Regions from separate parts of the Sutcliffiella sp. NC1 genome, predicted to be linked through region 1. Evidence: riboswitches for the same ligand, from Rfam matches in the RefSeq annotation. Region 1 holds a riboswitch; each other region holds the start of a gene.
The links. Region 1 has a riboswitch for S-adenosylmethionine ahead of O1A01_RS08275 (5-methyltetrahydropteroyltriglutamate--homocysteine S-methyltransferase). Riboswitches for the same ligand answer to the same signal wherever they lie in the genome.

Region 1 (4,277 bases):
TCGGTAGGGAGTTAGTTCAACGGATGTTAAAAGAATTAGACGACATTTATATGATTGACTTAATGTGTGATGAGGAGCTCCAACCGTACTATGAAAAATTAGGCTTGATGAAGTCAGTCGGGATGATTAGGCGGAATTATTCTAAGCAGTCTGGAATATAGTTCTAGCGGACAGAGGAGGTAAACTTCTCTGTTTTTCTTTCATGTATATAGGGTGGGGAGCAATGATATGGCAAGTAAGAGATATCAAAATGAGAGTATAAAGAGGTATTTAATATGAAACTATCAACGCTACTTTATTTCATCGTTTTTCTCATTTTTACATATATAATTCTCGGAGTTGTTGAACCGTTAGTAGGTAATAAGTGGATTACATATTCAATTTTTGCAGGTGGACTTTTTCTGCTTGGTTTTATAAAAGATAAAGTAGAAGTACATGTGAAAGCACTTCAAAAACGTATCGACCCGCAATTAAGTGTACTTATTGTGTTTGGAATTTTTGGTACGCTATTTGTTATTCAATTATTAAGCTAATGTTAGAGTAGGAGCTGGATTTAGTTTGATTAAATTAGAGTTTAATGGTTGGAAAATAGAAGTGGATATTGCTCAAACGAAAAGTTTTTATGAAAAATACCATCTTATAACAGAAGATTGTAGTTGTCATTATTGTGCTAATTATTTACTTGCATGTGATACTTTCTCTTTGAATATAATGGGGCTTTTTCAATCATTAGGGATAGATCCTAAAAAAGAAGGCGAAGTGTTTCAACATTTTCAACAGGAGGATGGCTTACATTTTTATGGTGGCTTTTATCATATAGTAGGCAACATATTGGAACGGTCAATTGGAGAAGGACAAGTTATCGACGCAATTGATGGCATTTTATTCAGCTTTACGGAAGATTGTTCACTTGTACCAAATAAGTTTCCGACACCAACTATACAAATGGAATTTGAAATGAAAATCCCTTGGTTATTAAAAGAAGATTATCGTAAATAAAAAGCTCTAACCCACTACTAGTCGGTCAGAGCTTTTCCAAATGGAATAATTAACCCCAGATTTCTTTTGAAATATCTACAATGTACTTCAGTTTAGCCCATTGTTCTTCTTCTGTTAAAATATTACCGTGATGAGTAGAAGCAAAACCACATTGTGGGCTAATGCAAAGTTGCTCTAGTGGTACAAATTTTGTTGCTTCTTCCACGCGTGCTTTAATATTTTCTTTATCTTCTAATGTACCGTGTTTAGAAGTGAATACCCCTAAAACAACTTGAGGGCCGCCATTCGGAATGTGCTCTAAAGGTTGGAAATCTCCAGAACGGTCATCGTCATATTCTAAGAAAAAGCCGTTTACTTTTTCTTTTGCGAATAATGTTGGTGCAATTTTTGCGTAGCTACCTTCAAATGCCCAAGTAGAGCGGTAGTTACCACGACATAGGTGAGTAGTAACAATAAGGTCCTCTGGTTTGTCTTCTAAGACGCCGTTAGCTACACGCAAAGCTAACGCAATTAATTCTTCGCGGGAATAGCCACTATCATTAAATGGAATTTCTGGTGCGTTTAGTCCAGCAATGTAAACATCATCTAATTGTAAATAACGACAACCTGCATCGTAAAAGGCTTTAATTGCATCGCGGTATGCTTGGATGATATCATTTGCATACTCCTCAATGTCCGGATAAATGTCCAAGTTACGGATACCAGCGTTGAATAATTGATTTGGACTCGGTATTGTTTGTTTTGCAACCGCACGATCTCCAACAATTTCTTTAAACTCAATAAAATCTTTCACATGTGGATGATCTGGATTAAAAGAAATTTTTCCAACGACACGTACATCGTATCTTTCTGTTTCCACATCTTTAAATTTAAATCCATGGTCTGGCACATAGCCTTCTACACCGTTCAAATGCTCTAGAAAATCAGTATGCCAAAATCTACGACGAAACTCTCCATCTGTTACAGCTTGAAGACCAACTTCGATTTGCTTATCTACAACCTTTTTTATTTCTTCTGTTTCAATTTCACGAAGTTGTTGGGAAGTAATAGTCCCTTCTTGAAAATCCTTTCTTGCTTTATGAATGCTCTCTGGACGTAATAAACTACCTACGTGATCTGCACGAAATGGCGCACTAATTAATGTTTTTGTTGTCATAAGTTAACTCTCCCTTTAAAAGTTTTATAGTTTCTCTAATCAATAGTGAGGTTTAATAGAGCTAAAATAAAAACCCCTCTTCTCAAAAACAAGAAGAGGGGTGAAAGAACAATATTAAACCGCCGGCTCTTCTTATCTTCTAGCATTACGCTACTGGAATTGGCACAGTACTATTTAAAGTCCGCTGCCGAGGTATCATAGGGCCAGTCCCTCCACCTCTCTAGATAAGAGAAAATTGAAAATATTAAGTTTATGGAATTCACTATACATGGAAATAAAAAGGTTGTCAACATTTTACTGTAAAAATATATTGCGGAATTTTCGACAAACATCCGTCATTTGGAAAAAAGGTTGACATGAAAGCCGTTTCATAACTTACAATGGAACGAGTGTCAAAATACTTTTCTACAATAAAGATATAGAGGAGCTTATGTAGTAATGAATCAGGAGTTTTTTTACATTATTGCAATCATCGCGCTCGGTTACGTATTAAAGCGCTTAAAAGTGATAGAAGAAAAAGAAGGACAAGTTATTGCAAAAATTATTTTTAGAATAACACTTCCTGCCTTAGTTATCGTTACGTTTAATTCAGTAAAAATAGAACCAACGTTAATGCTACTACCTGTTATCGTCCTAGTATACGGTTTAATTATAACGCCACTAGGATTACTCGTTTTCAAAAATGAAGAGCGAGAATTAAAAGGATCATTTATGATGATGGCTTCCGGATTAAATGTAGGTCTATTTGCCTTCCCACTTGTTTTTGCCATTTGGGGAATAAATGGTCTAACGTATTTTAGTATGTTTGATGTCGGAACATCGTTAATGGTTTTTGGAATAGCATTTATTTTAGGTAGCTATTTTTCAAAAGAAGGATTAAGCTTAAACCCAATCGAAATTTTAAAACGACTAGGCACCTCAATACCGTTAATGACGTATATTATTGCTAGTACGTTAAACTTTATTAACATCCAACTACCGACAATGGTTATTGATGTGGCAAGTACCATATCAGCAGCTAATGTGCCGTTGTCATTATTGTTGCTAGGAATCTATTTGAATTTTAAAATCGAAAAACAATTCATAAAGCCATTGATAAAATTTCTATCCTTCAAATATGGGACAGGCTTACTTGTAGGACTTTCACTATTTTACTTACTCCCATATGATGACATGTTTCGTTATACGTTATTGATTGGATTTTTGCTACCGGTTGCGACATCTTCGCTTGCGTTTGCAGTAGAATTCAAATACAGCACGGAAGCTACTAGATTAATAGCAACAACAGCAAACATAACGATTATTATAAGTATCGTCATGCTTTATTTCTTTGCAAATTTTATAATATAAAATGTTAGACTCGACGAACATGTATCGGGTCTATTTTTTGTATTTTCATGGTACAATAGGAAGAAGTTGGATGAATTATCCTGTTAGTAAAGAAAGGTTGAAGTTATGATGAAAAACGTTATTAATATATTAATAGTTCTACTATATTGTTTACCATTTGTGTATTTTTCCATGCGCCAAGACTTTACAAACGGCTCAATGCTCGGCTATATCTTAATGATTGCTCTTTCTTCTATCCTAGCATTTTTCTCTCGATTAAATAAAAGTATCATCACTTTTATTGTAGGAAATATACTATCTACAATCATCTCCTTCTATTTTGTAGGCCAAATGGCAGGAAACGAGCGGTGGTATAGTTATTTCAAGCCATTAACACCGTATCAATTATTACTTATAGTGACAATATTGAATTTAATTCCTCAAATGGTGGCTATGATGGTTGCTAGAAAATTTAAGGAAAATGATTCGAAAAATACGTACTCTACCTTTAGGGCGTTTATAAAAAAGTAAGAGGCTGGTCAAGTTACCGGTCTTTTTTTGTTGATATAAAACAGTCCCTTTTTAATAAATTACTCGATTTTTGCATTGATAAATCAAATGGTTCGTGCGAAATTGCGCTAATTCGAGTAGAGTTTACAAATAAACAAGAAAAATGCGGTCTGTTTCAACAATTTTTTCGTCTTGGGCACATTATGATAGTACGTGTATACAGAATTTTCTGACGAAGAAAGGGGTATTTTAATGAGAGGGAAGAAAGTTATTCATTTATTGT
Region 2 (4,277 bases), 1.7 Mb from region 1:
TTCGTAAGGGGTGTTTTTTTTGGCAGGAAACATATTAAATTACTATGCCGGTGGAAATACAGCAAGAGGATTTTACAGTTTATATGAATCAAATTTAGAAGGTTTGGACCGTGTATTCATTTTAAAAGGTGGTCCGGGAATTGGGAAGTCAACAATGATAAAAAAATTAGGTCAACGTTGGAACGAGGCCGGGTTTGATATAGAATATTTACATTGTTCGTCTGATACAGGGTCTGTCGACGGGCTAATTATTCGAAGCATCGGTGTCGGTATTGTGGACGGAACGGCACCTCACGTTATTGAACCGACAGCTCCAGGTGCAATTGAGGAATATATAAATTTAGGAGAAGCATGGGATTCGAAAAAACTAGCTCACCGTAAAATTGAAATTTTAGAACTTGCCCATCAAAAAAAGCAAGCGTTTGAGACGGCGTATGCAACGTTTAACAAAGCGCTTAAAATCCATGATGAGTGGGAACGTTATTTTATTCATAATATGAGTTTCGAACGAGCAAATAAATTAGCCGATGAGCTAATTGAAAAGCTTTTTGATGGAAATACGTTAACAAAACAAGCGGACGTTAAACACCGATTTCTCGGTGCAGCAACTCCGGTCGGTGCGGTAGACTTCGTTCCAAATATAACGGAAGGATTAAAAAAGCGTTATTTTATAAAAGGTCGTCCAGGGTCTGGAAAATCTACTCTATTAAAAAAGCTAGTTAAACATTGCGAAAAAACAGGTTATGACGTTGAAGTATATCATTGTGGCTTTGACCCTCATAGTTTAGATATGGTTGTCGTCAGAGAACTAGGATTTGCAATTTTTGATAGTACAGCTCCACATGAATATTTCCCAAGTCGCGACGGGGATGAAATTTTAGATATGTACGATTTAACGATTCGTGAAGGTACGGATGAAAGATACGAGAAAGAAATAGAAAAAGTGAGTAAACAATATAGTGAAAAAATGAAAGAAGCAATATCGCATTTAGCAGAAGCGAAGGAATGGCATTTGAAGCTAGAAGCAATTTATGTAAATGCGATGGATTATAAAGTGATAGATGAGAAAACAGAATGGATACATGAACAAATGGAAAAACTAGTGAAGCATTAATGTAATGAAGAGGCTGAGACAAAACTAAATTAGTCATAATAAAAAACGAACTATCGCAGAATTAGCGAAGTATATTTCCGGAGCGAGTTTTTCCCAGTATATTTCTTGTTCTTTTACTATGATGAAAATAGTTATGTCTCAACCTCTATTTATTATTTCAAAAATATATAAATTTTAAAAATTACGTATATGACGTTTTATATATACGAAAACTAGAAAAAAGTGTACACTACACACGTATATTAACAGCAAAGGGAGACGTCATAATGAAAAAGTGGACAATCTTACTTATTTTCGTTACATTATCATTTTTAACAGCATGTGGAGCAAACAGCAATAACGCTAGCGAGGGAGCACAAGAGCAATTAGCAGCTCCTGAACATGATGAAAAACAAGACCAAAAAGTTTTAATGAACATACAAATGGAGTTAATCGAAATGGTACGTCCTCATTTGAGCGCAATTACTAATTACGAGCAAACAGGTGAAGGCGAAGAAGAAGCAAAAGCTGCAGCGAACAAAATTGCAAACGAGCTTCGTGCAATGGAAGTTTCAACGGAGCTAACGGAACAATACCGTACAGATGTGGAAGAAGCGATAGAACTTTTTGCGCAATATTTTGAAGAGCGTGTAGATGGTGAAAATGCAGAAGAAAAACTAGCTGCATTCCACAAGCAAATTGCTACTCCATATATAGAGGCAGGATTATTAGAGCCGAATTTTGAAAAAGAAGTTCAATAAATAATTAGAAGAGTGTTACTGTGAAGTAGCGCTCTTTTTTTATATTAAGTGGTTATGGAAAACATAACATTAACATAAGAAAGATTGAGTGTAACTCCTGACAAATGCTTGTCGGGCCAGTGAGCCGCCTCTGGTTTTGTTCTTGTAATACTATTCTAATAAAAGATTATTGCAAATACTTTACCTTTTTAGTTTACTAAACACCAAGTTTTGTGGTAGGATTACCATAAATTGAATAAAATTCTTTATCAAGAGTGGTGGAGGGACTGGCCCTTTGAAACCCGGCAACCTTTATAAAAAGGTGCTAAATCCAGCAAGGTATATACCTTGGAAGATAAGGAGAAAAGCTAACTGCTGCCTTCTTCTTATCGAAGAAGCTTTTTTTATAGGGGGAAAAGAGATGAAATTTGGTTTTTGGTTACCTATTTTTGGCGGTTGGCTACGAAATGTTGAAGATGAAAAAATGCCGCCTACATTTAATTATGCAAAAGAAGTAATACAAAAGGCAGAAAAATGGGGATATGATACAACATTAATCGCAGAATTGTATTTAAATGATATAAAAGGTCCTGAAAGTGATAGTTTAGAAGCTTGGTCTACTGCAGCAGCATTAGCTTCAGTAACGGAGAAAATAGAAATTATGACCGCTATCCGTCCTGGCTTTCATAATCCAGCAGTCGCGGCAAAAATGGCTGCTAATATTGATCACATTAGCAATGGCCGTTTTACACTTAACGTCGTTTCAGCTTGGTGGGAAGAAGAAGCGAAGCAGTATGGCGGAGTATTTACGGAACATGATGATCGTTATGATCGTACGCAAGAATTTTTAGATGTTTTAAAAGGTCTTTGGACAGAAGATTCTTTTAGTTATAAAGGAAAATTTTATGAACTCTCTAATACAAAACTGTTTCCAAAGCCAGTCCAACGTCCGAACCCTATTCTTTATGCAGGTGGGGAAAGTGAGAAAGGGAAACAAGTAATCTCTTCAAATTGTGATGCTTATGTCATGCACGGCGGAACGGTTGAAGAAGTGCAAGTTAAAATAGAAGATATGAAGGCTAGAAGAGAAGCGTTAAAGAAAGAGCCTTTACAATCGTTTGGAATGGCAGCATATGTCATATGCCGAGATACAGAAGAAGAAGCACAAGCAGAATTAAATAGAATTACGAATGTGAAAGAATCGAGTGCATACGCAGGGTATAAAGATTTTACGGGCAAATCACAGCTTGAACAGCAAGTGAAGTTACAGGATTATTCTGTTTCCAATAGAGGATTAAGACCAAATTTAATAGGCACACCTGAGCAAATTGCGGAAAAAATAAAAGCATACGAGGCAGCTGGGGTAGACTTATTATTACTGCAATTTTCTCCTCAACTAGAAGAGATGGAACGATTTGCACAACAAGTTATACCGTTAGTCAACAAAGGTTAAGGAGGAATTTTACGATGGAGAAGATCTATATCATTCACGAAAATAAAGAATGGACTGTACATTTAACGAAAAGATTGGAAGAGCTCCAATTACCATATGAAGAGTGGCATTTAGATGAGGGGACTGTCCCTTTAAATGAAGTGCCACCAGAGGGTGTTTTTTATAATCGAATGAGTGCGTCGTCTCACACGAGAGATCACCGATTTGCGCCAGAATTAACGAGCGCTGTATTAACTTGGTTAGAGCATCATGGCCGGACAGTATTTAATGGAAGCAGAGCGCTACAATTAGAATTAAGTAAAGTAGTCCAATATTCGGAGTTAGAAAAGCATGGAGTTCGTACACCAACAACGATTGCGGCCGTTGGAAGAAAACAAATTGTAGAAGCGGCCAAAAAATTGGGGCATGAATCGTTTATTACGAAACATAACCGGGCGGGAAAAGGACTTGGTGTACAGCTGTTTAATTCTATTGAAAGTTTAGAGGCATACGTAAATAGCCCGGCATTTGAAGAGCCAGTTGATGGAATTACGTTAATACAACAATATATAAAATCACCAGAATCGTACATTACTCGTTGTGAGTTTGTTGGTGGAAAGTTCCTATATGCCGTGAAAGTAGACACGTCAGAAGGATTCGAGCTTTGCCCGGCAGATGCATGTCAAATTGGGGACTTATTTTGTCCGGTTGGGGAAGAAGTAGAAGAGAAGCCGAAATTTCAAATTATTGAAGACTTCCATGATCCGATTATCGAAAAGTATGAAGCGGTTTTAAAAAGTAACAATATCAATGTTGCAGGAATTGAATTTATCCGCAATAGTGACGGAGAAATTTACACATATGACATAAACACAAATACAAATTACAATAGCGATGCAGAGCAAAAAGCAGGCAAATACGGAATGCTCGAGCTTGCAAAGTTTCTTGGCAAACAACTAAAAGTTCAAGTTTAATACGAAAAGGGCTGCTCCTCATAACGGAACAGCTCTTT
Region 3 (4,277 bases), 2.3 Mb from region 1:
TGACCGTATCTTCTTCCTCTAATATATCACGTGCATCAAGATCTGCTTCCATTAATAACTCTAATACCTCGTCAGCAGACTTCCCTTCTACACCAATAACCGCAGTCGAATCGAACATGTAAGCGACAGAACCACTTACACCCATGTTACCACCATTTTTACCAAAAGCAGCACGAACTTCCGAAGCTGTTCTATTCACATTGTTCGTTAATGCATCTACTATAACCATTGAACCATTCGGACCAAATCCTTCGTAACGAAGTTTATCGTAAGTTTCTTCTCCGCCACCTTTTGCTTTTTCAATGGCACGGTCAATAATTGCTCTCGGAACATTATATGTTTTTGCCTTTTCTAAAACAAAGCGTAATGCTTGATTTAGTTCTGGGTCAGGCTCTCCCTGTTTTGCTACTACATAAATTTCACGACCGAATTTCGCATATATTCGGCTCGTATTTGCATCTTTTGCAGCCTTTTTTTCTTTAATGTTGTTCCATTTACGGCCCATCAAAAACACTCACTTTCAACATAAGTCTATAAGCAGAAGTTTTATAGCAAATATATTATAACGCTATAGGCTATGATTTGTTAAGTGTTAGAAAAAATAAACATACAAAAGCGAAGGTGCTATAGTATTCTACCATGTTACAGTTTCACTTCGCTATCGTCCATGAATCTCTCCGGTGTATGCCTTCCGTATTCTTCTTCACTATGTTGTTAGTTTTGAAAATAAAAATCCTTTCAATTTTACACCAAAAAACTGCAAAGGAATCTCTGCAGTTTTTTGGTTACATCTATTAAGCGTTTGCTTGTTCTTTTAATGCAGTAGCTTTATCTGTACGCTCCCAAGGAAGGTCAAGGTCGTTACGTCCGAAGTGGCCGTAAGCAGCTGTTTGTTTGTAAATCGGGCGACGTAAGTCAAGCATTTTAATAATACCTGCTGGACGTAAGTCAAAATTAGCACGTACAAGTTCTACTAATTTCTCTTCTGATACTTTTCCAGTTCCGAAAGTATCAACTGCGATAGAAACTGGTTGAGCAACACCAATTGCATATGCTAGTTGCACTTCACATTTGTCAGCAAGTTCTGCAGCAACGATGTTTTTCGCAACGTAACGAGCAGCATAAGCACCAGAGCGGTCTACTTTAGTAGCATCCTTACCAGAGAAAGCTCCTCCACCATGACGTGCATAACCACCGTACGTATCAACAATAATTTTTCTACCAGTTAAACCAGCATCCCCTTGAGGTCCACCAATTACGAAACGACCTGTTGGGTTGATGAAATATTTAGTGTTTTCGTCAATTAATTCAGCTGGAACAACTGGATTAATAACGTACTCTTTAATATTGCGTTGAATTTGCTCTAACGTAATTTCTGGGTGATGTTGTGTTGAAATAACAATCGTATCAATACGAACAGGTTTGTCGTTCTCATCATACTCCACTGTTACCTGTGTTTTACCGTCTGGACGTAAGTATGGTAAGATTTCTTCTTTTCTTACTTCAGTTAGACGACGAGCTAATTTGTGAGCAAGAGATATTGGTAATGGCATTAATTCTTTCGTTTCATTACAAGCAAAACCAAACATTAAACCTTGGTCTCCAGCTCCAATAGCCTCGATTTCCGCATCTGTCATTTGTCCTTCACGTGCCTCTAACGCTTGGTCTACCCCCATCGCGATATCAGCAGATTGCTCATCTATTGAAGTTAATACTGCACACGTTTCCGCATCAAATCCGTATTTCGCACGCGTATATCCGATACCTTGAATAGTTTCACGAACAATTTTAGGAATATCTACATATGTAGATGTTGTAATTTCACCAGCAACTAATACAAGACCTGTAGTAACAGATGTTTCACAAGCTACGCGGGCATTAGGGTCATTTGCCAAAATAGCATCCAGGATAGAATCAGAAATTTGATCACAAATTTTGTCCGGGTGTCCCTCAGTAACGGACTCAGAAGTAAATAAACGACGTTGTTTTGTCATTTTATAAAGTTCCTCCTTTATAATTATCGGTGTATATCACCATCATGATACGGATCTCCACTTTCCCAATAAAACTTTAAGATAAGCTCCAATGTTAATATATAACGCTCTCCCTTATCTTGTGTCAAAATATAAAAAACCTTTCCTTTTTTTGAGGAAAGGTTGAAGATTTATCGCCTTTCACTCTTATCACGCAAAGCATATAATACTTTGCTTCAGGTTAGCACCTTTTCTCACTTCATTAAATATGCCCAGTATGTATTGCAGTTAAATGAGCAGGTTGCTGGGTTTCATCGGGCCTGTCCCTCCACCATCTCGGGATAAGAGTATCCGTTCAGTGATTTATATTATCGTAGTGAAACTATCTATGTCAACAAAAACCGACATTTTTCCTAAAGAAAAAAAGAGAAATACTTGTATTTTTATAATATAGTGAATATATACTATGAAGTAATCTTCCACTAGCTTTATCAACTACTACAATGTTAGAGTTCATCAATATGACGCTATCTATACCAAATTTGAGAAAAAAGTGTATTTTATGAACTTCCATTGTAATCTTTACATAAAATATCACAATTAGTATGGACTATTGATGTTAATGTGTTATACTTTTAATTATTAACATAAACAATACACTTTTCTGAAGGAGAGTTTAAAGATGAAAACGGTTGGTATCGATAACGGACTATCTACATTATTATATGGAAGCAATGCAAATGTACAATTATCTGTCCCACAATTGGTAGAAAAAGTTTTAGAAAGAAAAGAAGGAACTTTATCTGCAACAGGTGCAGTGCTTGCAACTACTGGAAAATACACAGGTAGATCACCGAAAGATAAATTTATCGTCCAAGACGAAATCAGTAAAGATAAAGTAGACTGGGGAAAAGTAAATCAACCTATTTCTGAAGATGTATTTGATGCATTATATAATAAGGTTGTTCATTACTTAGAAAACAAAGATGAAATTTTTATTTTTAAAGGTTTTGCAGGTGCAGACGAGAAGTATCGCTTACCAATTCAAGTTATCAATGAATTTGCATGGCACAACCTTTTTGCACACCAATTATTTATTCGTCCAACAGAAGAAGAAGTAGCAACACATGAAGCTGGATTTTCGATTATTTCGGCACCAACGTTTAAGGCTGATCCTTCAATTGATAAAACAAACTCTGAAGCATTCATTTTAGTATCGTTTAAAAAGAGAATTATTTTAATAGGCGGTACAGAATATGCTGGCGAAATGAAAAAATCAATTTTCTCGATTATGAACTACTTATTACCTGAAAACGGTATTTTGCCGATGCACTGCTCTGCTAACGTAGGTCGTGAAGGAGATGTGGCGTTGTTTTTCGGGTTATCAGGAACTGGTAAAACGACCCTTTCTGCCGATCCAAATCGTAAATTAATTGGTGACGACGAACATGGTTGGTCCAACACTGGTGTATTCAACATTGAAGGTGGTTGTTATGCAAAATGTATCGGACTTTCTCAAGAAAAAGAACCACAAATTTTTGATAGCATCCGCTTCGGATCTGTATTAGAAAATGTAGTATTAAATGAAAACAGTAGAATTCCTGATTACGATGATTCGTCACTAACAGAAAACACTCGTGCAGCATATCCATTACAAGCAATGAATAACATTGTTGATCCAAGCGTTGCTGGGCATCCAACAACTATTATATTTTTAACAGCTGATGCAACTGGGGTACTACCTCCTATTAGCAAATTATCAAAAGAACAAGCTATGTTCCATTTTTTAAGCGGTTACACAAGTAAACTTGCTGGAACAGAACGTGGCATCACTTCACCACAGGCAACGTTCTCTACATGCTTCGGATCACCTTTCTTACCACTACCTGCAACAACTTATGCAGAAATGTTAGGAAAGAAAATTGACGAACACAACGTTCAAGTATTTTTAGTTAATACAGGGTGGACCGGTGGAGAGTATGGTGTAGGTAATAGAATGAAACTTTCCTATACTCGTTCCATGGTGCAAGCAGCTCTTGAAGGTGAATTAACAAATGCAGAATTTCAACCTGATCCATATTTCGGAGTAAACGTACCTTTACATGTAACTGGTGTTCCTGACGAAGTATTACAACCTAAGAAAACATGGACTAGTGAAGCAGAATATGATAAAAAAGCACGTGAACTAGCAGAGAAGTTCAAACAAAATTTCACAAAATTCCAACATGTTCCAAATAACATTTTAGCTCTTGGTGGTCCAACAGTTTAATTAAAAAGCACGACTGTATGATAGTCTATACCATA

Region 2: it holds a riboswitch for S-adenosylmethionine, as region 1 does, so the genes downstream of both, O1A01_RS24740 (LLM class flavin-dependent oxidoreductase) here and O1A01_RS08275 (5-methyltetrahydropteroyltriglutamate--homocysteine S-methyltransferase) in region 1, are expected to answer to the same signal.
Region 3: it holds a riboswitch for S-adenosylmethionine, as region 1 does, so the genes downstream of both, metK (methionine adenosyltransferase) here and O1A01_RS08275 (5-methyltetrahydropteroyltriglutamate--homocysteine S-methyltransferase) in region 1, are expected to answer to the same signal.

The regions. Positions count from the first base shown of each region.
Region 1 is NZ_CP115153.1:1,592,820-1,597,096, forward strand. Features, by position in the region: gene O1A01_RS08260 (GNAT family N-acetyltransferase) at 1-161, shown strand, start outside; gene O1A01_RS08265 (hypothetical protein) at 276-533, shown strand; gene O1A01_RS08270 (hypothetical protein) at 559-999, shown strand; gene O1A01_RS08275 (5-methyltetrahydropteroyltriglutamate--homocysteine S-methyltransferase) at 1,049-2,155, opposite strand; SAM riboswitch class I at 2,285-2,386, opposite strand; gene O1A01_RS08280 (AEC family transporter) at 2,594-3,505, shown strand; gene O1A01_RS08285 (hypothetical protein) at 3,611-4,015, shown strand; gene O1A01_RS08290 (gamma-glutamyltransferase) at 4,247-4,277, shown strand, end outside.
Region 2 is NZ_CP115153.1:4,812,479-4,816,755, reverse strand. Features, by position in the region: gene O1A01_RS24750 (PRK06851 family protein) at 20-1,114, shown strand; gene O1A01_RS24745 (hypothetical protein) at 1,381-1,854, shown strand; SAM riboswitch class I at 2,097-2,195, shown strand; gene O1A01_RS24740 (LLM class flavin-dependent oxidoreductase) at 2,255-3,286, shown strand; gene O1A01_RS24735 (ATP-grasp domain-containing protein) at 3,301-4,239, shown strand.
Region 3 is NZ_CP115153.1:3,892,296-3,896,572, forward strand. Features, by position in the region: gene O1A01_RS20225 (YebC/PmpR family DNA-binding transcriptional regulator) at 1-505, opposite strand, end outside; gene metK (methionine adenosyltransferase) at 795-1,994, opposite strand; SAM riboswitch class I at 2,178-2,321, opposite strand; gene pckA (phosphoenolpyruvate carboxykinase (ATP)) at 2,656-4,242, shown strand.